Regions from separate parts of the Anaerostipes hadrus ATCC 29173 genome, predicted to be linked through region 3. Evidence: riboswitches for the same ligand, from Rfam matches in the RefSeq annotation. Region 3 holds a riboswitch; each other region holds the start of a gene.
The links. Region 3 has a riboswitch for cyclic di-GMP ahead of QUE18_RS07480 (hypothetical protein). Riboswitches for the same ligand answer to the same signal wherever they lie in the genome.
Positions count from the first base shown of each region.

Region 1 (8,583 bases), 210 kb from region 3:
GAAGAAATCGGTAAAACACCTGTACAGGTTGAAGAAGGTGCTGGATTCGTAGTTAACAGAATCTTAATCCCTATGATCAACGAAGCAATCGGAATTTATGCTGATGGAGTAGCTTCTGTAGAAGGTATCGACACAGCTATGAAATTAGGAGCAAACCATCCAATGGGACCTTTAGCTTTAGGTGATTTAATTGGATTAGACGTTTGCCTTGCAATCATGGAAGTACTTTACAATGAATTCGGTGATACAAAATATCGTCCACATCCATTATTAAGAAAGATGGTTCGTGGAGGATTATTAGGATGTAAGACTGGTAAAGGATTCTACGATTACAGCAAGTAAGAAAAAGAGCTTTTCTTTTGCATCCGGAGATGGTGAACTCCGGATGCAGAAGTTAACTTTATAGAAATCATGATGGAGGAATAAAGAATGGATTTCACATTAAGTAAGAAACATGAAATGGCAAGAACTCTTTTCAAAGAGTTTGCTGAAAAAGAAGTAAAGCCTCTTGCACAGGACGTGGATGAAAATGAACAGTTTCCAGTTGAAACTGTAGCAAAAATGGCTAAAGCAGGATTCTTAGGTATTCCAGTTCCTAAAGAATATGGTGGACAGGGATGCGATCCATTAACATACGTTATGTGTGTTGAAGAATTATCAAAAGTTTGTGGTACAACAGGTGTTATCGTTTCTGCACATACATCTCTTTGTATCGATCCAATCCAGACTTTTGGTACAGAAGAACAGAAGAAAAAATATATCCCAGATTTAGCATCTGGTAAGAAATTAGGAGCTTTTGGTCTGACAGAACCAGGTGCTGGTACAGATGCACAGGGACAGCAGACAAAAGCCGTATTAGACGGAGACGAATGGGTATTAAACGGATCTAAGTGCTTCATTACAAATGGTAGCTACGCAGACGTTTATATCGTAATCGCAGTAACAGGTGTTGTTGAAAAACGCGGAAGAAAGATGAAAGAAATTTCTGCATTCATCGTAGAAAAAGGAACTCCAGGTTTCACATTCGGAACAAAAGAAAAGAAAATGGGTATCCGCGGATCAGCTACATATGAATTAATTTTTGAAGACTGCCGTATTCCAAAAGAAAATCTGTTAGGAAAACAGGGTAAAGGTTTCGGTATCGCAATGCATACTCTTGATGGAGGACGTATTGGTATCGCTTCTCAGGCTCTTGGACTTGCAGAAGGTGCTTTAGAAAGAACAATCGAATATGTAAAAGAAAGAAAACAGTTCGGACGTTCTATCGGACAGTTCCAGAATACACAGTTCCAGTTAGCTGATATGGCAACAAAAGTAGAAGCTGCAAAACAGTTAGTATACAAAGCTGCTATGGCTAAAGCTACTCAGAAAGTATACAGTGTTGAAGCTGCTATGGCTAAATTATATGCAGCAGAAGTTGCTATGGAAGTAACAACAAAAGCTGTTCAGTTACATGGTGGTTACGGATACATCAGAGAATACGATGTAGAACGTATGATGCGCGATGCTAAGATCACAGAAATCTACGAAGGAACATCTGAAGTTCAGCGTATGGTTATTTCTGGAAACTTATTGAAATAGGGAGGTACTTACCGTGAAGATAGTTGTTTGTGTAAAACAGGTACCAGATACAAAAGGTGGAGTTAAATTCAACCCAGATGGTACATTAGACAGAGGTGCTATGCTTACTATCATGAACCCAGATGACAAAGCTGGATTAGAAGCAGCACTTAGAATTAAAGATGAATATGGAGCTGAAGTTACAGTTCTTACAATGGGACTTCCAAAAGCTGACGAAGTTCTTCGTGAAGCTATGGCAATGGGTGCTGATAAAGGTATCCTTGTAACTGACAGAGTATTAGGAGGAGCTGACACATGGGCAACTTCTACTACATTAGCTGGAGCATTAAGAAATCTTGACTATGATCTGATCATCACAGGACGTCAGGCTATCGATGGTGATACAGCTCAGGTTGGACCACAGATTTCTGAACATCTTGATATTCCAGTTATCTCTTATGCAGAAGACATTAAAATTGACGGTGACAGCGTAGTTGTACAGCGTCAGTATGAAGATAGATACCACATCTTAAAAGCTAAAATGCCTTGCTTAGTTACAGCATTAGCTGAATTAAACGAGCCAAGATATATGACTCCAGGTGGAATTTTTGATGCATATGATGCAGAAGTAACTGTTTGGGGAAGAAAAGACCTTAAAGATGTAGAGGATTCTAACCTTGGTCTTGCTGGATCTCCAACTAAGATCGCAAAAGCATCTGACAAAGTAAGAAAAGGTGCTGGAGAAAAAGTTACACTTGATCCAGAAGAAGCAGTAGATTATATCATGGATAAATTAGCTGAAAAACATGTAATTTAGTGAAAAGGAAAAGTGGTGAATAAAATGGGTTTAGAAGAATATAGAGGCGTATACGTCTTTGCACAGCAGGTAGATAACGAATTAAGCGGAATCGCATTCGAATTACTTGGAAAAGCAAAAGACTTAGCAAAAGACTTAGATACAGACGTAACTGCTGTTCTTGTAGGTTCTGACGTTAAAGGATTAGTAGATGATCTTGCAAAATACGGTGCTGATAAAGTTATCGTAGTTGACGATCCAGAATTAAAAGAATACAGAACAGAACCATATACACATGCATTAGCATCTGTGATCAATGAATACAAACCAGAGATCATGTTAGTTGGTGCGACAGCAATCGGTCGTGACCTTGGACCTCGTGTATCTGCACGTGTTCAGACAGGTTTAACAGCTGACTGTACAGTTCTTGAAATCGGTGATTTCCCATTAAGAGCAATCCCAGGAAAAGAACAGAAACACAATCAGTTATTAATGACTCGTCCAGCATTCGGTGGAAATACGATCGCAACAATCGCTTGCCCAGACAACAGACCTCAGATGGCAACAGTTCGTCCTGGTGTTATGCAGAAGATTGATCCTATTGAAGGAGCAAAAGCTGAAGTTATCGAATACAATCCTGGATTTACTCCAGACAACAAATACGTTGAAATCATGGATATCGTTAAATCTGTTACAGATACAGTAGATATCATGGATGCTAAGATCTTAGTATCTGGTGGACGTGGAGTTGGAGAAGAAGGATTTGGAATGTTAAAAGAATTAGCTGAAGTTCTCGGAGGAGAAGTAAGCTGTTCTCGTGCCGTTGTTGATAACGGATGGCAGCCAAGAGATATCCAGGTTGGACAGACAGGAAAAACTGTACGTCCTAACGTATACTTCGCAATTGGTATTTCTGGAGCAATCCAGCACGTTGCAGGTATGGAAGAATCTGATATCATCGTTGCAATCAACAAAGATGAAACAGCTCCTATCTTTGATGTAGCTGATTACGGAATTGTTGGAGACTTAAACAAGATCGTTCCAGCTTTAACAGAAAAATTAAGAGCAGTTGTTAAATAATCATTTTTTGAGAATTTAATTTTTAAAGAGTCCGCGGATCAATACTTCCGCGGACTTTATGTATTGTTAAAAATAATTGACAGATTATGGAAAGTGTGATATTCTATATGCATAGTTAAAAGTTCATATTTATTCATAGGGCAAACCTGTTGAAAGACAGGGACGCAAAGTCAGAAGGGTCTAAGGTCTTATTGGACTATGACAGCCGGTTGCCACATTTAGCATTAAGGGAATGTGATATGGGTATTTAATCCAGATAGAGGCAGCCGTTATAGAAGAGATAATTCTATGAATGGTTTTTTGGTGTCAGGAAGTAGGGAGCCAGATAATAGAATCTGCCATACCGAGAGAATATCAGAAGTTGGTCCTATTAGAATATGAAATTTTATGTTTTCCACAGATTTTATTTGTGAAGGGCTTCACAGTAAGATTACCGGCAAGGGGTTGCCGATTCTTCATTGGTGGGAATACATGGGGATTTTTCATATTAGAAGAAGTCATGGTGTAGGGAACCATGACTTTTTATTTTCGTAGAAGAATTCTGTATAGCAGGATTCTTTCTTTTTGCGTAAAAATGATCGATATGATAAAATGATACACAATGGATAAAACAAAAAGGAGACAATCAATCATGGAACATATACAGAAAGATGATATTATTATCAGAAAAGGAATTTTACATATTTTGGACAGCCACACAGGATATCTTGGCTTATCCAGTCAGCTTTTGGAGATGGGACCAGATTTAATGGAATTTGTCAGAGGACATATTTTTAAGATCATGGAAAGTGATGATGCAAAAAGATGTCAGTTCAATGGAAGTGTTTCGCCAGTATTAAGTTTGTTAGAGAGCATGGAAGAATCAGATGATGAGAGCTTTATAGAGGCGACAAGAGTTTTAGGAGAAAATCTGTTTGATATCATGTGTGATAGTGTAACGATTCCTGCAGCGGATCTTCTTTGTGTGACTTTTCAGGTACAAAGTGTAATTCATATCGCACTGCTTAAGATGAATTACAAAGTGACTTATGTACATCGAGAAGAGGAAGATGCAGAAGCAAATGATATCGTGAAACAAAGAGTTATGCCAACGGATTCGGCAAAGCTTACAGAAGCAGTGATCATCGATCTGACAGAATACAAAGTACGTCTTGTAGAGAAAAAGTATGAGATGTTGAACGGGGATAAGATCAACTATCTTTCTGAGAGATTCTTACAATGCTATGCAGATCTGGCACCAAAGAAGAAATTTCAGATTCTAAATAAAGTTATTAACGATATAAACAACCATTATCCAGAAGATGGGATTGCGAAACGTTTGGACATGAAAAGCCGATTAAGAGAAGAATTTACGGAAAATCAGGCGTTTAAGGTGAATGAGATCGGGGATAAACTATTTGGAAATCATCAAGGTAAGAAGCAGGAATTTGATGAGAAGATTGAACGATATGATATGCAATATGATACATTTACAGTAGCAAAAGAAAATACAGTCAAGAAACTGGAATATCAGATGTTAGAGACGGATACAGGAATTGAGATCAAGATTCCGATGGAAGAATATAATACCAAAGATAATGTTGAGATCATTGAAGAGCCAGGCGGAGGCAGTACGATCATCATTAAGAATATAGAAAATGTAAAAATTAAATAATCAAATAAAAATCCCGAATCTGTAAAAGGTCCGGGATTTTTATTTGGTTTGGAAAATTTAAAAAACAATTATTAAAATAATTGATTGTTAGCTTATTTGTTGGATCTTCTCCAGATATGAGCAGTTTCCGCATCTTTGATCAGCTGATCTCTGAAATCTGGATGAGCGATATTGATCAAGGCTTCTGCACGTTCCCATGTAGACTTACCTTTTAAGTTTGCCATACCATATTCTGTAACGATGTAATGAGCATTCGAACGAGTATCTGTAACGACAGATCCATTATGTAATGTAGGAAGGATTCTTGAGAATGTTTCCCCTTTCTTATTTGTGAAAGTAGAAGATAAGCATACAAAACTCTTTCCACCATTAGATAAGTAAGCACCCATAACGAAATCAAGCTGTCCACCGGCACCACTGATCTGACGGATTCCTGAAGACTCAGCACTAATCTGTCCATATAAGTCAACATCTACCGCATTGTTGATAGAGATAAAGTTATCGATAGATGAAATCGTAGCGATGCTGTTTGTATAATCAACAGGAGCGCTCATGCACTCTGGGTTATCATTTAAATAATCATATAATTTTTTTGTACCTGCTGCGAAAGCATAAGTCTGACGGTAACGGTCGATGTTCTTGTGAGCACCTGTGATCTTACCGGCTTTTGCAATATCAACGAAAGCATCAACATACATTTCTGTATGAACACCAAGATCTTTTAAATCGGATTCTGCGATCAAAGATCCTACAGCGTTAGGCATACCACCGATTCCAAGCTGTAAGCAGGCTCCGTCAGGAATCTGATCAACGATCAGTCTTGCAACTGCCTGATCCACTTCTGTAGCAGCTCCGCCACCACCTAATTCGTCAATAGCAGGATTGTTTCCTTCAACGATCATGTCAACTTTGGAAATATGGATACCTTCTTCGAAACCACCAAGGCAACGAGGCATATTTTCATTAACTTCGACGATAACGCATTTTGCTTTTTCAAGCATAGCTGCTGTATGAGAAGCACTTGGACCAAAGTTAAAATATCCATGAGCATCCATAGGTGCAACCTGCATCATAACAACATCTGTTCCTGGAAGACAATCACGGTAATAGCTTGGTAATTCAGAATAACGGATCGGAGCGTAGAAAGAGAATCCTTCGTTGATCCATTTTCTTTCTAAACCACCCATATGCCATGAATTCCATGTAAAATGATCTGCTGGGTTTTCAATCTGAGTGATTGCTAATGGACGCATAACGATACCACCATGAATCTGAATATTTTCAAGATCAGGCATACGTTTTGCTAAAGCTTCGTCTAAAGCAACTGGAGTAGTAACACACCATCCATATTCCAGACGATCTCCGGATTTTACGACTTTGACAGCTTCATCAGCAGTTGTTAATTTTTTTTGATATTCTTGCGTGAATGACATAATAAGTCCTCCTAAAAATAAATTCCATGAAACGATAGTTTCATTGTTAACACACTAGTTATATTCTAACATTTTGTATCAGTAAGTACAAGAGAAAACGTTAAAAAATTATCAAAGCAGTTTAAATATTTGATGAAAAATTGATTTTATAAAAGTACAAAAAAAGTGTAGTTATTTTACAAAGATTGTACTATAATATGAAATTGTATTTAGGAGGGATAAAACAAATGGAAAATAAAAAACTGACGTGGAAACATTACCTTGGAATCGCAGTTGTTGCGGTATTGGTAATTTATTTAGTGATTGGTTTTAGTTTCAGTAATAAATTCTTCTGGGGAACTAAGATCAATGGAATGAATGTTGCTGGTAAGACAGCGGATCAAGTGATTGAGATGTTTGATAAGAAAGCAAATGACTATTCATTAACGATCAAGGAAAGAAAAGACAAGACAGAGACATTAACAAGTGATCAGCTCAGAACAAAGTTTGAAGGTGCTGATGAGATTAAACAGATTAAGGAAGATCAGGGGTCTTTTGGATGGATCAAGGGCTTATTTGGTTCAGAACATTATGATAATGTGACAATGTATTCATATGATACAAAGTCTTTCACAAAAGCCTATAAGAAACTGGATGCATTTAACAACAAGAAGATGATCAAGATCGCAAATGCAAAACCAGTATACAAAGATGGCAAATTCGAGATTCAGAAAGAAGAAGAAGGAACAGAACTTAAAAAAGATGTAGCAGCTAAGAAGATTGGAGAAGCAGTGAAAGATGGTCTTTCTACTATCTCACTGGATAAAGAAAACTGCTATGATAATCCAGAGTATACTTCTGACAATGATAAATTAATCAATCTGACAAAAGATATGAACAAAAAATTAAAAGGAAGTATTACATATAAATTTGGAAAACAAGTGGTAGTTCTTGATAAGAATACATATAGCAGCTGGTTGAAGATCAAGAAAGACTATTCAGGATATACAGTAGATAAAAATGCCATGGAAAACTGGGTATTGAAATTCATGTACAAATATAATACACAGTATGGATGGCACAAGTTTAAGACACATGATGGACGTACAAAGAAGATTTACGGTGGACCTTATGGATGGCGTATCAGCAAGGATAAAGAAGTGGCTTCTGTGAAGAAGATGTTAGCAAATGGAACAACAGAGACACGAGAGCCATACTGGAGAGAAAAAGGAAAAGTTTACGATGGTGTCAATGGGGATATCGGAGATACTTATGTAGAAGTAGATATGGGAGCACAGACGGTTTACTATTTCAAAAAAGGAAAACTTAAATTCGCAACATCCTGTGTTACAGGTAAGATGACAGCAGACCGTAAGACACCGGAGTGTGTTGCATATATCCTTTATAAACAGCCAAGTGCAACATTAAGTGGACAGGGATACAGTTCTGATGTTAAATACTGGATGCCATTCATTGGAAATGTAGGTTTTCATTCTGCACCATGGAGAGGTTCTTTTGGAGGAAGCGAATATATATCCAATGGATCTCATGGATGTGTCAATCTTCCAACATATGCTGCGGCTACATTATACAAACTTGTAAGTCAGGGAGACCCGGTTGTAACATATTATTAAAAAGGAATCAAAGAAATGAGAATTACTATGACAGACTGGATTCATCGAGTGCTAGATGAATATATCAAAGAAGGAGACTGCTGTATTGATGCAACGATGGGAAAAGGTGGAGACACTTATTATCTGTGCAGTAAAACAGGAGAAAGCGGAAAAGTCTACGCCTTTGATGTGCAGGCAGATGCATTAAGACAGACCAGAGAAAAACTGGATAAACATAAAATGAATGCAGAACTGATTTTAGATGGCCATGAGCATATGAAAGAATATGTCAAAGAAATGGCAGTATCTTGTATTATGTTTAATCTCGGGTATCTTCCAGGTGGGGACCATCATCTTGCAACAAAGACCAACACGACGATTCAGGCAGTTGAAGCAGGACTTGGGATGCTAAAGACAGGTGGGATTATGAGCATCTGTATTTACAGTGGCGGTGACAGTGGTTTTGAA
Region 1 covers NZ_AP028031.1:1,731,270-1,739,852, reverse strand. Annotated here, with positions in the region: gene QUE18_RS08505 (3-hydroxybutyryl-CoA dehydrogenase) at 1-342, shown strand, start outside; gene QUE18_RS08500 (acyl-CoA dehydrogenase) at 430-1,581, shown strand; gene QUE18_RS08495 (electron transfer flavoprotein subunit beta/FixA family protein) at 1,595-2,377, shown strand; gene QUE18_RS08490 (electron transfer flavoprotein subunit alpha/FixB family protein) at 2,402-3,436, shown strand; cyclic di-GMP riboswitch class I at 3,566-3,653, shown strand; gene QUE18_RS08485 (nucleoid-associated protein) at 4,068-5,090, shown strand; gene QUE18_RS08480 (butyryl-CoA:acetate CoA-transferase) at 5,183-6,523, opposite strand; gene QUE18_RS08475 (L,D-transpeptidase family protein) at 6,751-8,136, shown strand; gene mnmM (tRNA 5-(aminomethyl)-2-thiouridylate-methyltransferase MnmM) at 8,152-8,583, shown strand, end outside.
Region 1: it holds a riboswitch for cyclic di-GMP, as region 3 does, so the genes downstream of both, QUE18_RS08485 (nucleoid-associated protein) here and QUE18_RS07480 (hypothetical protein) in region 3, are expected to answer to the same signal.

Region 2 (8,583 bases), 1.2 Mb from region 3:
CCTGTACATCCACTGCATCCGATCGTCTGTTCACACTGAAAACAAAACATTTTCTTATCCATTACTATATTCTCCTTTTATTCTAAGATCTTTTTTATCATTTCCATCCTCTGTCAATAGTATACAACTTGGGTTTCTGTAAAAAATATAGTATAATAATTGCAACATGTATGTTTGATTTCCAACAGGAGGAATTATTTTGAAAAAATATTTGCCTATTTTAAGAAACAGTCCTTTTTTTAAAGGCCTTACGGATAATGAGATACTATCTATATTACATTGCGTAAATGCAACGACAATTTACAGAGAACGAGGTTCGTATATTTTCAGAGCTGGGGACGCTACCGAAGTAATGGGACTTGTGGTGTCAGGCTGTGTTCTTGTTATGCAGGAAGACCTGTGGGGACATCGGAATATTCTGTCAAAATGCCATACCGGTGATTTTTTTGGCGAGCCATATGCAGCAAGTCCGGGAGCCGTTTTGAATGTCAGCGTGGCAGCAGATGAGGATTGTGAGATCATTTTTTTAAATGTTCAGAGGCTTCTGGTTTCCTGTCCAACGGCATGCGAACATCATCAGAAGTTGATCCGTAACCTGGTCAGTGTCTTGGCAAATAAGATATTGATCCTGAACGACAAGATCACACATGTCGGTAAGCGAACGACCAGAGATAAACTGTTATCTTATTTGTCAGCAGAATCCATCAGGCATTCATCGTTGTCTTTTGACATTCCTTTTGACCGACAGCAATTGGCAGATTATCTTTGTATTGATCGTGCAGCAATGTCTACGGAGATATCAAAATTACAAAAAGATGGTTATATAAAAACAAATCGAAAGCATTTTGAGTTGATCGTTAGTGCTTTCAGATAATAAATAGAAATCCACGGAGGTGTTTAACTGTTAAAATAGTCTTATAAAAAATTATAAATATGTGTTGGATTTTATAATTTTTATTGGTAGAATAAATTATAAATATTATACTGCACAGGGCAAACCATTTGAAATAATTAGTGATATAGGTTCTGGTATAAACTATAAGAAAAAAGGATTAAAAGAACTTATGAAACGAATATCTCAAAATAAAGTGGACAAGGTGGTTGTTTTTTATAAAGACAGATTGTTACGATTTGGATTTGAATTAGTTGAATATATTGCAAGTCTATATGATTGTGATATTGAAATCATTGATCATACTGAAAAGACAGAGCAACAAGAACTTCTTGAGGATTTAGTTCAGATAATAACTGTATTTAGTTGTAAATTACAAGGCAAAAGTGCCAATAAAGCAAGAAAACTTGTAAAAGAACTGATAGATGATGGTGGTGAAGAAGATGATAAAAACAATTCGAGTCATGCTGATCCCAAATAATAAACAGAATACAAAACTTTTTCGATATGCCAATACTGCCAGATTCGCTTATAACTGGGCGTTAGGAAGAGAAAAAGAAAACTATAAAAATGGTGGTAAGTTCCTATCGGATAGTGATCTGAGAAAAGAATTTACACAATTAAAGAAAACAGAGGAATATTCCTGGTTAAATGAAGTCTCAAATAATGTAACAAAACAGGCAATCAAAGATGCTTGTCATGCATATAAGAGCTTTTTCAAAGGATGTTCCAAGTTTCCGAAATTCAAAAGCCGAAAATTTTCTATACCATCTTTTTATCAGGATAATGTAAAGATCCAATTTTCAGATACGCATGTAAAAATTGAGGGTTTTGCTGCTTCCAAAAAGAAGAATAAGCAGAAGATAAACTGGATCAGACTTGCGGAAAAGAATCGGATACCTACGGATTGTAACTATAGTAATCCCCGTATTAGATATGATGGGATCAACTGGTGGATCACAGTAGGCATTGAATACGAAGACTCTGTTACCGTTCCCTCCAATGATGGGATAGGGATCGATTTAGGGATCAAAGATCTAGCGATATGTTCTGATGGCAATAAATATAAGAACATCAATAAAACGAAAAAAGTTAAGAAACTAGAGAAACAAAAACGCAGATTACAGCGTAGCATCTCTCGTTCATACGAGAACAATAAACAAGGAAAGGAATACTGTAAAACGAAGAATGTGATCAAAAAGGAAAAACTTTTATTAACATTAAATCACAGACTGACAAATATCCGTCATGATCATTTACATCATATAACATCAGAGATCGTAAAACGAGAACCAAGTTTTATCTGTATCGAAGATCTAAATGTAAAGGGAATGATGAAAAACAGACATTTATCCAAAGCAGTTCAACAACAGGGATTTTATGAATTTAGGCGGCAGATGGAATATAAATCTAAGTGGAACAATATTCAGGTGATCATTGCAGATCGATTTTTTCCAAGTTCTAAATTATGCAGTTGTTGTGGAAAGATCAAAAAAGATCTGAAGTTATCAGAACGTATTTACAAATGTGAATGTGGAAATATAATTGACAGAGATCTTCAGGCAGCTTTGAATCTTAAAAAATATGGAGAGGATGTTCTGAAACGATCTGTAGCATAATATATTCAAGTGATTACAGATATGTACTGATACGTTAGTCAGGAATTAACGCCTATGGAGAGTACAGGAACTTGTGAGTAGTACATGAATTGATTCGTTACAAAAGCATACTCGTTGAAGTAGGAATGAAACATAAAGGTTTATAACTTTTTATAAGTTTTCAGTAACGGAATATGATAATGTCAAAAGATGAATATTTGATCACAGATGCGCCCCTTAAAGCGCTGACTGTTTTTGCAATGCCCATGATCCTCGGCAGCTTCTTTCAGCAAGTGTATAACATGGCTGATTCGATCATAGTCGGTCAGTTTGTGGGTTCTTCTGCACTTGCAGCTGTTGGTGCCTGTGCCGCCCTTACGAATGTCTTCATTTGTGTAGCATTGGGTGCGGGTGTAGGTGCGGGTGTGCTTGTGAGCCGCTATTTTGGAGCTAGAGATTATGGCAAAATGAAAACGATCGTGTCAACATCATTGATCAGTTTTCTGGTCTTAAGTATATTTTTGGGTGTCTTTGGTTTTTGCTTTTCTCATTTGATGATGAGTGTATTACAAACACCTGCTGATATATTGAATGAAGCGGTATTGTATCTAAGAGTTTATTTTGTGGGATTTCCATTTTTGTTTATGTATAATATTCTTTCAACGATGTTTACTTCAATCGGTGAATCGAAAATACCGTTGGCTCTTTTAATATTCTCATCGATGTTAAATATATTGATGGATCTTTGGATGGTAGCTGGACTTGGACTCGGTGTGTTCGGTGCAGCCCTCGCAACTCTCATTGCACAGGGGATTTCCGCAGTGTTGTCACTTTTGATTTTCTTGTGCCGGATGCGTCGATATGAAAGTCGCTTTGACTGGTTTGACAGACAGGAGTTACATTCTATGCTTCAAATTGCTGTACCGTCAGTTCTTCAGCAGTCCACAGTGTCAATTGGCATGATGATCGTACAGGCAGTTGTGAATCCATTCGGTACACAGGCACTTGCAGGATATTCAGCAACGATGAGAGTAGAAAATGTTTTTTCATTGATATTTGTATCCATTGGTAATGCAGTTTCGCCGTATGTTTCTCAGAATCTTGGTGCAAAGAAGATCGAACGTATCAAAAAGGGATACCATGCTGCATTGGTGTTAGATATATGTTTCGCAATCCTTGCTTTCATGATCATCGAATCCTTGCATACCCAGATTTCTTCACTGTTCCTAGGGAAAGATGGAACTGCTTTAGCATATCAGGTGTCTGGAAATTATATGAGATGGCTCGGTTATTTCTTCACCTTCATGGGAATCAAGATGGCAACAGATGGAGTCCTTCGCGGTCTTGGGATCATGCGACCATTTCTTGTTGCTAACATGGTAAATCTTGCGATCCGCTTGTCAGTTGCTTTGATTTTTGCACCGCGTTTTGGTATTGCATTTGTCTGGCTCGCTGTACCAGCTGGCTGGTTTGCCAACTTTCTGATCTCCTATGCGGCACTCAGAAAATCATGGCCAAGTGATAATTGTAATTGCGTAATCAATACGAATGAGTTATTATAATAACAGATAGGTTTTTAAACCAGCAGCGAAAGCTTCTGAAGCCATACGAAGAAGGTTCAACGGACCTTTCTGCCGACAGACGGCAGGAAAACGGGATATTCATCATTTATCAGAATTCTGAAAATCGCGATTATATCATAAGATACAAAAACGACGCAGACAGTAAAATCGCATACTTTTAAAATGAATGGGCAGTCCCTCAGGCAGGGACTGTCTATTTTTCTGTTGAATTAAAGTAGCTGCAATAAAAATTGTAACTATTGATCCAGATTATTATACGAGAATATCGTACAAGGAGAGAATTTATGTTAGGAATCATCATTGACAGCATCAGTACTTTTATGTACAGTAAATTGCTAGTAATACTGTTGATCGGAGCGGGAATCTATTTTACGATCCGTACAAAACTGCCACAGATGAGATTATTTAAAGATGCCTGCAAAGCCGTTGTAGAAAAGCCAGAAGATGAAAATGGAGTATCATCGTTTCAGGCATTAATGGTATCTACCGCATCACGAGTTGGAACAGGAAATATCATTGGAGTATCGTCAGCTATCTGCATTGGAGGATTTGGCTCTGTATTCTGGATGTGGATCATTGCGATCATCGGAAGTGCATCCGCACTGATCGAAAGTACGCTGGCACAGATTTATAAGAGAAAAGGAAAAGATGGAGAATGTTACGGAGGACCGGCATATTACATTGAAGCAGCACTTCACTGCAGACCATTAGCGATCATATTCTGTATTTCCATGATCGCAACGTATGCATTTGGATTTAATATGCTCGCATCTTATAATTTACAATCTACATTTTCAGGATTCTCATTTTATGATGTAAAATGGACGCCATGGATCATCGGAGGAATTCTTGCAGTGATCACAGGATGGTGTCTCTTAGGCGGGGGATCAAGAATTGTAAAAGTAACATCTACATTAGTGCCAGCTATGGGGGTTGCATATATTCTGATCTCTGTGATCGTTATGATCATCAACCGTGCATATCTGCCAGTTGTATTTTCAAAGATCATCAGCGAAGCATTTGATTTCAAAGCAATTTTTGGTGCATTTGCAGGATCAGCTATGATGCAGGGAATCAGAAGAGGTCTGTACTCCAATGAAGCAGGTATTGGATCAGCACCAAATGCTTCTGCATCCGCACAAGTAAGTCATCCAATCAAACAGGGTTTAGTACAGATGTTATCCGTATTCATTGATACCCTGCTTTTATGCACAGCAACAGCCATGATGTGTTTGTCATCAGGAATCGCCCCTGCGCAAGAATTACAGGGGGCACCATGGGTACAGGCAGCACTGCATGAATCCTTAGGAAACTTCGGACCACTCTTTATCACAGTAGCGATGGTATTGTTTGCATTTACAACACTTCTTGGGAATTGTTTTTATTGTGATAACTTGTTAAATTATATCCACAAAGGACAGCCATCAAAGACATTCATGAAAGGATTTCGTATAGTATCTGCACTGGTTGTGTTCATTGGTGCAGGAATGGAAGTTTCTATGCTTTGGAATATTTCAGATGTTTTGATGGGAGTTATGGCACTGATCAATATTCCAGTGATCTTGATTTTGTCAAATACAGCACTGAAAGCATTGGAGGATTATGAAAAGCAGAAGAAAAATGGAGAGGATCCAGTGTTTAAGACTCGGAATATTGGAATGGAATACGAGACGGATTATTGGAGCTAGATTTATATTTTTTACTTTTGATACTGACATTATCATGGTATAATTAAAGAAAGATTCTAAGCAAAACAGACGAAAGTCTGTGACGCAAAGCTAAAGGGCCTGTAAAATGGCAGCCGGTTGTAGAAAATGATAGGCACTGTCTGTGTGGCAGTGCTGTTTTATTTCATAAGGATGAGATATAAAAATGAGGTTATAAGATGAAAAAAAGAAAAATTTTTACTGTTGTATTGATATTTTCTATGTTAATGGCAACTTTGGCAGGATGTGATAAGGCAGATAAAGTGTCTGACACAACAAAAAAACCTGTTATAAAAATTGGAAGTGACAATTATCCGCCTTATAATTTCCTGAATGAGGATGGTATCCCGACAGGTATAGATGTTGAACTGGCAACGGAAGCATTCAGAAGGATGGGGTATAAGACGGAGATCGTTCAGATCAATTGGGAAAAGAAAAAAGAGCTGGTAGAAAGTGGGAAAATTGATTGTATCATGGGATGTTTTTCAATGGAAGGGCGACTTAACGATTATCGTTGGGCCGGACCATATATAGCAAGCCGTCAGGTGGTTGCTGTAAATGAGAACAGTGACATTCATAAATTGAGTGATCTGAAAGGAAAGAATCTTGCAGTCCAGTCTACAACCAAACCGGAAGGTATCTTTCTGAAGCGGACAGATAAGAGAATTCCAAAACTTGGCAATCTGATCAGTCTTGGACACAGGGAATTGATCTATACATTTCTGGGAAAAGGGTATGTGGATGCTGTGGCTGTGCATGAGGAATCCATCATTCAGTATATGAAAGATTATGATACAAGCTTCCGCATTCTGAAGGAACCATTGATGGTCGTCGGGATAGGAGCTGCTTTTGCAAAGAATGATGACAGAGGAATCTGCGAGCAGATGAAACAGAAGCTGGAAGAAATGCACAAGGATGGTACCTCCCTGAAGATCATAAAAAAATATATGGATGATCCAGAGAAATATTTGGAGGTGGATGATCTTGGATATTAATGGAAGAGAAAAAGCAAAACGATTCTGGATAGTTGTTGGTTTGCTTGGCATCTGTATGTTTGTCACTGCAATTTTTTGTTTTTTTCATACGGAAAAAAACGAAGCTGAGAAAAGAATGGTGGAGATTGTAAACTATGTCAAAGTACAGTGCTCAACCTATACTCATTATAATGAATCTTCAGAATCAAAAAGTCTCCTTCGTGCGATCGAAAATGCCAGACAGATGAGTACAAATATTGATATGGAAGTAAAGAATAGAAAGCAGTTAGACCGAAAGTTTCTGAAAGAGAATCTGCAGTCACTCTGGGTGGATGGTATTCTTGTATTGGATGAAGAAGGAAAGAAAGTCTGTGAATACAGTATGGATGAAGGTTTGATGGATGAGATGATTGATTATCTGCAAAAAGATATCATCATGGATTACACAGGATATAAAGAAAGATCTTATTCAGAACGGATTGTCAGAGGAGATGGATCACGTATCGATATCGCAGCCTGCGCCAGAAAAGATGCCCCAGGGATCGTTGCAGTTTACTATTACACATCTCCGAGATTTATCAGAAATTATACTTTAACGATCCAGAGTCTTTTAAAGGGGTACAATACTGAGAAAGACGGGACGATCATCGTTGCAGACAAAGGGAAGATTATTGCCAGTAACGATGAGAAATTATTGGCACAGGATGTCGCAGACAATGAGATTATTCAGAAAATGAAGAAGCATACAGATAGTCGGCATATCTTTCATCTGAAGAATAAAGGAACTGGATGCTATGGTATCATGCTGAAACAAAGGGATTATTATATCTACATGTATTTACCAGATAAAGAGGTATTCAGTAATCTGCCACTCAGTGTAACAGGTGTTGTATTCCTTTATCTTATCATTCTTAGTTTTTTATGGTTCTGGATATATACAACCAATCTGGCACATCAGAAACAGGAACAGGAAAAAGATGAGAAATATAAAGCAGAACTTCTGAAATCGGCAAAAAAAGCAGAGGCAGCGAACGAGGCGAAAACTGAGTTTCTCCAGAGGATGAGCCATGATATCCGGACACCGATCAATGGAATATGCGGTATGATCGATGTGGCGGAGTATTATGCAGATGATATGGAAAAACAGACAGAATGCAGGACAAAGATCAAAGAAACATCTCATCTGTTACTGGAATTGATCAATGAAGTTTTGGATATGAGTAAGCTGGAATCGGACGAAGTAGTTCTGGAAGAAATTCCATTTAATCTAAGCAATATTTCCAAGGAAATCTTTGTTGTGATCGAACAGATAGCTGCAGAACAAAATATTCGAATCGTGTGGGAGAAAGAAGAAATCACACACTGGAATCTGCTCGGAAGTCCAGGATATGTAAAAAGGATCATGATGAATATTTTGTCAAATGCGGTAAAATATAATAAAGAAAACGGATATATCTACATCAGCTGCCAGGAATTTACATCGGAGCAGGAGGGAAGAGTGACGATTGAATTTATCTGCCGAGATACAGGAATTGGTATGACAAAGGATTTCCAGAAACGCCTTTTTGAACCGTTTGCACAGGAGCATACTGGAAGCCGTACAAAATTTTCCGGAACAGGGCTTGGAATGCCGATCACGAAAAAACTGATCGAAAAAATGGGAGGAACGATCACGTTTGAAAGTGAGAAAGAAAAAGGAACGACCTTTGTGATCAGGATTCCATTTAAAATAGATCAGGATGCTGATCAACGTGAAGAACAGGAAGCTATATCAGAAAAATCTATAAAAGATCTGAAGATCCTTCTGGTGGAAGATAATGAGCTGAATAT
Region 2 covers NZ_AP028031.1:303,360-311,942, forward strand. Annotated here, with positions in the region: gene hcp (hydroxylamine reductase) at 1-62, opposite strand, end outside; gene QUE18_RS01440 (Crp/Fnr family transcriptional regulator) at 200-874, shown strand; partial or broken gene QUE18_RS01445 (IS607 family transposase) at 978-1,373, shown strand; gene QUE18_RS01450 (RNA-guided endonuclease InsQ/TnpB family protein) at 1,336-2,511, shown strand; gene QUE18_RS01455 (MATE family efflux transporter) at 2,691-4,052, shown strand; gene QUE18_RS01460 (alanine/glycine:cation symporter family protein) at 4,358-5,761, shown strand; cyclic di-GMP riboswitch class I at 5,811-5,886, shown strand; gene QUE18_RS01465 (substrate-binding periplasmic protein) at 5,959-6,774, shown strand; gene QUE18_RS01470 (hybrid sensor histidine kinase/response regulator) at 6,758-8,583, shown strand, end outside.
Region 2: it holds a riboswitch for cyclic di-GMP, as region 3 does, so the genes downstream of both, QUE18_RS01465 (substrate-binding periplasmic protein) here and QUE18_RS07480 (hypothetical protein) in region 3, are expected to answer to the same signal.

Region 3 (8,583 bases):
AAATGAGACATCGGATTCATAATCTCATTGCTGATAACGATACTGGTTATATTAATACCTTCCATGGATTTTGTGTATCCATTCTACAGGAAGACTCCCATGCCGTACAATATCCAAAGAATTTTCTTGTTTTAGACAATCAGGATATTGATTCTATGTTAAAGATCATTTATGAGGAACGCAGACTTACACTTCGTCATAAGACATTTTCAAAGGCAAGAGATATGATCGAGATGTATAAATTAGAACGATATCCTAATTATTATCTTGATCTGATCACAATGTCCCTTGATACATTACGGCAAAAATATTTGAGGGCTACCGATGTGAATGATATCATTTTTTATGGATATTTATATCAGGAGAAGAAATGTTTTGGTCTCGATTACAACGATCTTTTGAAATTTTCTCTTTATATTTTTGAAAAGAATAAAGAGATCCGTTTAAAATGGCAGAAACGTCTGGAATACATCATGATCGATGAGTTCCAGGATATTGATAAGATTCAATATCAATTAATGAAAGTCTTATGCGGATATCATAAAAACCTCTTTATTGTAGGAGACCCAGATCAGACAATCTATTCCTGGCGTGGTGCAGATATCAACTATCTCCTTAATTTTGACAAAGCTTTCCCTGATGTTAAAACGATCATGATGAATGAAAATTATCGTTCTACTCCTCAGATCTTATCGGTATGCAATTCACTGATCGATAAGAATAAAAATCGTATGAAAAAGGACCTTCTGCCAATGTGTCATAGCAAAAATTCAGTGCTTTATTATCACGGAGATACTTCAGAAGAGGAATCTGATTGGATCGCAGATCAGATCATAAAATTACATAAAAAAGATATCTCATATAAGGATATCACGATTCTTTATCGTGCTCATTACGTTACCCGAACCTTGGAAGAGACATTGTTAAAAAAGAAAATCCCATATAGCATCTATAGTGGAATTCAATTTTTTGAGCGAATGGAAGTAAAAGACGCACTGTCTTATCTGCGTATGATCACATACAAAGATGATCTCTCTTTTTTAAGGATTGTGAATGTTCCAAAACGAAATATCGGTAAAAAACGAATGGAATTTCTTCAAGCATATGTAAATGCTCATCACTGTTCTTTTTATGAGGCATTAAAAGAATGTGTGGAAGATCCAATTTTTAAAGGAACAGATGCAAAAGATTTTATCTCATTGATCGATGCTTTTTCAGTGACTTATGAGCAACGAACAATTTCTGAAGTTTTATCTGATATTTTGGATCGAAGTGGTTATGAAGAAATGCTTCGAACTACTGGAAATCAGGAACGTCTTGATAATCTGGCTGAATTAAAACAAGCTGTTTATGATTATGAAATATCTTGTGGCGAGGAAGCTCTGCTACCTGATTATCTTGATCATATTGCCCTATTTACGAATAGTGATGTTACTGATGATTCTGACAAAGTAAAATTGATGACCGTTCATGCTGCAAAAGGATTGGAATTCCCACACGTATTCCTATGTGCATTAAATGAAGGAATTTTTCCTTCCAAGAAAACCTCTACAATTGAGGGAATGGAAGAGGAACGTCGTCTTGCATTTGTTGCAATGTCACGTGCCATGAAAAGTTTATTTTTAAGTGAATCGCACGGAAAAAATTTTGATGGATCAACCCGTTACCCATCTAGATTTATTTTAGATATCGATCAAAAATTTTTAGAATACGTTAAAAAACCAGAAGATACTCTGATCGCAGAAACCAAAAATTACATTCATTACAGTAATCGCTATTTAGATGGTTATGTCGCTGAACAAACTTTTCAGGTTGGTGATAAGATCATTCATAATGTCTTTGGACAAGGTAGGATTAAATCCATCCTTTCTGATCGAAATGCATATATGATCAAATTTGAACAAATAGAAACACCTCGGATCATTTCATTTCGGGTTCCAATAAAAAGAGCTTAAGTTTTATGTAAAAGAATCCTGAGTAAATTTTTACTACTCAGGATTCTTCTTTGTATAAAGAACTAATCGTAAATATCCTATTGCTCGAAGTCCATATTGGATAAAAGATGTACTCCATCCTAATGATCCTTGTGGATTAATTGATACACGTCTGACTGTTTCAAAATCTCCTGTATAAAAACATAACATGTAATATAGATATTCGTCATCGGTTTTATTTAATAGTACTGTTCCTCATATGTACCATTACAGTCAGGATAAGAAGCAGCACGATCAGCACGGTTATAAAAACCAAAACTGCCATGGACTGCGGTTGCTTCGGAAATCAATTACAGCCAGTTTTCCAGAACATCATTCAGCTTATTCATATCCAGCGGTTTCGCGATATGTCCATTCATGCCTGTATTTTTGGCCAGCTGTACATCTTCTGCAAAAGCATTGGCAGTCATGGCAACAATAGGCAGTTTTCCCTTTTCACCCGAAAGACTCCTGATTGCCGCTGTTGCCTCATAACCATTCATAACAGGCATTTGGATATCCATAAAAATAAGATCATACAAATCTTTCGGAGAAGCTTCCACTTTCTCAACTGCGATTTTCCCATTTTTTGCCGTTTCCACTTTTGCACCTGTCATCTGCAAAATTTCACCAGCAATTTCTCTGTTCAACTCATTATCCTCAACCAGCAGAATCCTTTTTCCTGTGTAGTCTGATTCTGACAACTTCTCCAGATAATTTCTTGCTGTTTTTTCTTTTCTGCCTGAAGTAAACTGCCGTAGTGTTGCCGTCAGCCGGGAACGGAACAGCGGTTTTGCAATAAAAGCATCTATGCCCGCCGCCTTTGCTTCTTCTTCAATCTCGCTGAATTCATAGGATGTCAGTACAATGATGGTGATTTCTTTACCTATCCGCTTCCGGATCTGTCTGGCTGTTTCTATGCCATCCATATCCGGCATCTTCCAGTCTAAAATAACAGCAAAGTAATCATCTTTCAACTCATGCCGTGCATAACAGCACTCAATGGCTTCCCTGCCAGAGAGAACCCATTCACCCATAATACCGATTTCATTTAATGTTGCAACTGTACTTTCACAGCATGTCCTATCATCATCCACAACCAGAACCGGCAGATTCATCAGATCTCTGTCCTGTTCTTTTTCTTTTTCCTGAAGCTCCAGATAAATTGTTACTGTGATTTTAGTTCCCTTGTGCAAGGTACTGTCCACTTTAATAGTGCCATTCATCAGGTTCACAATATTTCTGCTGATTGCCATTCCCAGACCAGTTCCCTGGACTCTGGTTGTCCGGTGGTCATCCGCGCGGCTGAACGGATCAAACATGATTTTCTGGAATTCCGGTGACATACCGATTCCATTATCCTCAATCGTAAATTCATAGCATCCAAGTTCTGAAAATCCATTTGGCTTTTCCTCTATCGAAAAAGTAATATTTCCACCATCCGGTGTATACTTGATTGCATTACTCATCAGATTCACAAATACCTGCTGAATCCTCAAGCTGTCACCACAGACAGCCTCATGTTCAATATGATTGATGTGTATATCAAAATTATGTTTATGTTCATCAAGCACCGGTTTCGTAATTGTAATAAGATTATCTACCAGATCTGACAGATTGAAATCTTCCTGTGCCAGTGTCATTTTTCCACTTTCAATACGTGCCATATCCAATACTTCATTGATCAGCCCCAGCAGATGACGGCTTGATTCTGTAATCTTGCTGAGACATTCAATAACTCTGTCCTGACTCTCAATATTTGCTCCTGCTATTGCCGTCAGACCCACAATGGCATTCATTGGTGTCCGGATATCATGGGACATATTGGAAAGGAATTCTGTTTTCGCACGATTTGCGTTTTCTGCAGACCGATAAGCCTCTTTCAGTGCCTGACGGGATTCAATCTCTGCTTTCTTCTCCTGTGTCACATCCATGGATGCCAGCAATACCTTTTCCAGCTTTCCATTCTTCCATTCCAAAGGAATATAAGAAGCGATTTTATAAGTCTTTTCATCCATGCTGCAATACTCAAACTTATAAATATCATTTTCACTTTTCAGTTTTTTCCGAATATTATCCGGGGCTATCAGGATATCTATAGCTTCCAATGGTTCCAGTGTCTTATATTTTTCAAGAACCTGCATCTGAAAATCATGATAAAATCCCAGAGGTTTATATATCATCTGTCCATTCAGATTGTAGAATTCATATCTGTCATTTTCCAGATCACAGACAACAAAGCGGTCAACCAGACGCACAATACTCTGAATCAGCTGCTCCATGGAAGCATTATCCGCTGCCATCTGCAGATGCCGCGCACTCTCCACCTTTGCCTCTGTGATATCACGCAGAAAGATCATGGCATATTCTGAATCCTCTATTTCGCCACGTATGACCACATTGCGGACCCATCGTTCTTCTCCATTCAGAGTGATACGGCACTCTAAAGCCAATTCGGTTTCCAGACCCTTCAGCCTTTCTGCAATATAACCACGGTCGTAAAAAGAGGATACCGCCTTCTTATCTGTCTCCACAACATAGGAATCCACAAAATGTCGGATCAGTTCATCCCATGTACGACTCTGTTCAAAAACTGTCATCAGGGACGGTTCAACCTTAAAGGTATCAAAAGTATTCGCTTCCAGATTCACATAATACTCGCACAGATCTGCTTTCGTAAAAGCCCGGTGGAAAGCAGCAGATTTTTGTGCCTGCATGATTTCTTTTTTCTCCGCATCAATGTTAATAAAAATCCCGGCAATCCTGCTGGCAGAACCATCCAGACGGCGTATTACTTCTGCCGATGCCCGAAACCACTGGTATTGATTATCCTTCATTTTCATACGATACTCTACCTGGTATTTTATCTGGTTCGTCTTATCCTTAATTGCCGCCTGAAGCTGCATCATTACTCTTTCTTTATCCTGTGGATGCAGAAGATCTGACCAGGATTCCAGTTTATTCGGAAAGTCCAGAGTATCATGATAGCCGAGCATTTTTCGGAATTCATGACTCCAGTTTGCATTCACAATCTCACTGTTTTTGTCACAGTCAAAATACCAGAAGCCGGAATAGATAGCCTCATTGAGCAGTGCCAAATTTACATGATCCCAGTTGACCTGTACGGACATAACCCAGATCTGTCTGCCCGCCTCATCTGTCGCATCCTCTTTACAAAGCCGTACATTATTCACTGTACCGTCTGCTGCAAGAATCTGTGCTTCCCTGTTCCGTGAAGCTGCAAAAAACGGTCTCGCTCCAGTATATCTTCCTCGTCATAAAAGAAGTTTCTCAATGAGCCTTTTGTCTGTTCCATGAAAGTGTCGAATGTATATCCTGTACTATGCAACAGCAGATTATTCACAGACAAAATAGACAGGTTTTGGTCATAAGATCCTGTCATTATACCTACCCCGCCATTATTTTCCAGTGTTTTCTGTACGGCCTGTGACATGGCCTGTGTCTGCCTCGTTACAGTCTCACCTAAGGAATATATTTTGTCTTCATAATTTTTCATTTTATAAAAATCCTCTCTCCGTCTTATGCCTTCTTCATCTTGCTTTTATCTGTATACAGAAAACCTGTCCCTGCTAGTTTTGTTACCCATTTTTGCATGCAAAAAGGACACTTGCCAAAATCTGCCAGTGTCCCTACTATATTTCTCTAAAATCACACATTTATATAATATAAAAGGTATCGGAATCCCTTCTGTTCAAACATCTTTTCCATATATTATGATGATATGGAAACAATGGCAACCGGCTGACATGGTCAAGCTTTCTGACTTTAGTCCCTTCTGGCTTTGCGCCCCTACCTTTCAACAGGTTTGCTTTTAAAATAATCTCTTTCTTCAAAAGACCTTACCACACGATTTTCCGCACGTCAATAATTTTTAAAAAAATCTACACATATTTTACTTCATAAAAAATCTAAATCGATGAATCCTAAAAACCTAACATTTTTTCATATAAAGCTCATTCATCATTTATAGTGTGAATATTCTTATGCGGCAGAGCCGCCTGTCCAGTTTAGACTGAGCCATCTGTCCAGGCGGAGTGAGCCACTATAATATCTGCGAGTTTACTCGCGTAATGATTTATCTAATCCGTAAACTTCGCGCATAGAAATATCATGTTCAATATCAATACCTCTGATATTGATCCGATAACTGTCATATGCAATACGATCTAATATAGCATCTGCCAATGGACTGTCTGAACCTCCAAGTTGATCATACCATTCTTCAAATTCATACTGAGAACAAAAGATGGTAGATGATTTTTTACGTCTTCTGTGTAAAAGTTCAAAAATATCTCTTTGTTCTGATTCAGTTGGCTTTAATAAAAGCCATTCATCTAAAATAAGAAGAACTGGATTTGCATATTTAGCCATGATCTTTTTGTAATTGCCATTGTCACGAGCCAGCTCAAGATCAATCAAAAGATCAGGTAACCGAACATACTTGGTATTAAAATATTGTTTACATGCTTCCATACCAAAGGCACATGCCATGTACGTTTTTCCGCAACCAGTTGCACCTGTGATAAAGATATTTCTATGTTCAGATATATATTCACATGTAGCAAGACGAGTGATCAATTCCTTGTTCAGTTTACGTCCGGATGTATAATCGACATCCATGATACTTGCATCTGGCTGATCAAACTCAGCTTTTTTGATCAGTCTCTTTAATCGATTACTTTTTCGGTTATTATATTCGATATCTACAATCATACCGAACCGGTCTTCAAAAGGAACTTCGTTAAATTCAGGATCATTCAACTGATTACGAAATGAATCTGCCATGCAGCTAAGTCGCATTTCAATTAATTTATCAATTGTGCTTTGATTTGTCATAGTTATTTACCTCCGATAATAATCAGCACCTCTTGTGATGCCGTGTGCTTTGTGTGTGGATTCTGTATGATCAGCTTCCGATTTCAGTTTTTTTGAACTGGTCACAAGAATGTTTTTAATGCTCTTATAACTCGGTGACGAAGTATAGGATAAGGCTTTTTTACAAGCAGCTTCCAATAAAGTATCAGAGTACTTTTCAGCAAGCTTCAGTAATCCCATACAACTTCGGTAGGTTTGCTGCTCCACACGTTTGGAGGTTAAGATTGCATTGACTGCATGATATGTATTTATTCCAATCTGTTCAGCCCATTTACGGAAACGATCACCATTCCATTCAAGATATTTCTGATGATCCTCTGGCATATGTGCTGTAACAGTACTGTATTGACCCGGACGTCCTTTTAGTCGACGATGAGAAGCAATACGATTGTGATTATAAAAGATCTCAACTGTATTATCTGTTATTTTTACATCAACTTTCTTTTTGATGTATTCATAAGGAACTGAATATAGCATTTTATCCACAGATATGTGATAATTGAACTGAACTGTGGCGGTTTTCCAGTCGCTTAGTTCAAAACGGGTAGCAGGTAATGGGGATAGCAAAGGCTTTTCATTTTCAAGGAATAGCTCCAACCGGCTACCTTCCTTTTTTTGAAAGAGTTTTTGGTTAAAAGTCAAAAGTTTTTTTCTGATAGCCCGATTTAATTCCGCAAGTGAAAAGAACTGTTCATTGCGAAGTGCTGCTGTGATCCACGTAGATATATTTCCAACGGTTCCCTCTGCATTCGGTTTATCTTTAGGACTTCTGACACGAGCAGGTATGATCGCAGTTCCGTAATGTTCAGCTAGTTCCTGATAGATTTGATTGATCTGTTGATCTTTCCGTTTTCCGTTATGGATAACTGCTGTTTTACAATTATCTGGCACGAGGATCTTTGCAACACCGCCAAAATATTCATACATATGAATATGAGCCTTGATCCATGATCGTTGTTTCATATCCAAAAAAGCTTCAACGTAAGTATACTGACTGTATGTCATCACACCAACAAAGATATGTGCCTTGATGATCTCTCCTGTATCTGGATCGATGATCATTGCAGGATCACCAGCCCAGTCAACTTCGATCTGCTCTGCAGGTTTACGTTTGATATGCATGGTAGCACGATGTTTCTGCTCATCCTGTTGAATGTGATAACAGAATTGAGAATACATCAATGGTTCATCTCCATTTGCACGGCAATCTTCAATATATTCTGTCCAGAGAAGTTTTTTACTGACACCATTGCGGAGTAGTTCTTTTCGGATGTAATCATAATCAGGCATCCGACGGTTTGATCTGTTGTGTAGTTTTGGATATAACAACTGCTCTAATACTGCATCTGTCTGATCATCTGATAATGGCCAGGAAAGATTTAACTCCTTAGCACGTTTTAAAACTTTTGAAACAGTATTTCGAGAACATGGAACACTTAAAGCAATGTTCCGATTACTAAATCCCAGACTGGAAAGTCTGAGAATCTCACGATATTTGGTCATCGTTAGGACCTCCTTCATAATAGATTTACACCTAATAAAAGTGTATAAAACTATTATAAAGGAATCGGCTCAATGAATCCGGAACAGTGGCTCAGCCTAAAATGGAATGGTGGCTCAACCATGTCGGACAGATGGCTCAATCAGTCCAAGATTATTCATATAGTGCTATTCTCTCCATTAACTAAACATAACCTATTGTTCGATAATAAAT
Region 3 covers NZ_AP028031.1:1,524,229-1,532,811, forward strand. Annotated here, with positions in the region: gene QUE18_RS07470 (ATP-dependent helicase) at 1-1,955, shown strand, start outside; gene QUE18_RS07475 (hybrid sensor histidine kinase/response regulator) at 2,285-5,167, opposite strand; gene QUE18_RS07480 (hypothetical protein) at 5,164-5,490, opposite strand; cyclic di-GMP riboswitch class I at 5,724-5,814, opposite strand; gene istB (IS21-like element helper ATPase IstB) at 6,054-6,830, opposite strand; gene istA (IS21 family transposase) at 6,837-8,372, opposite strand.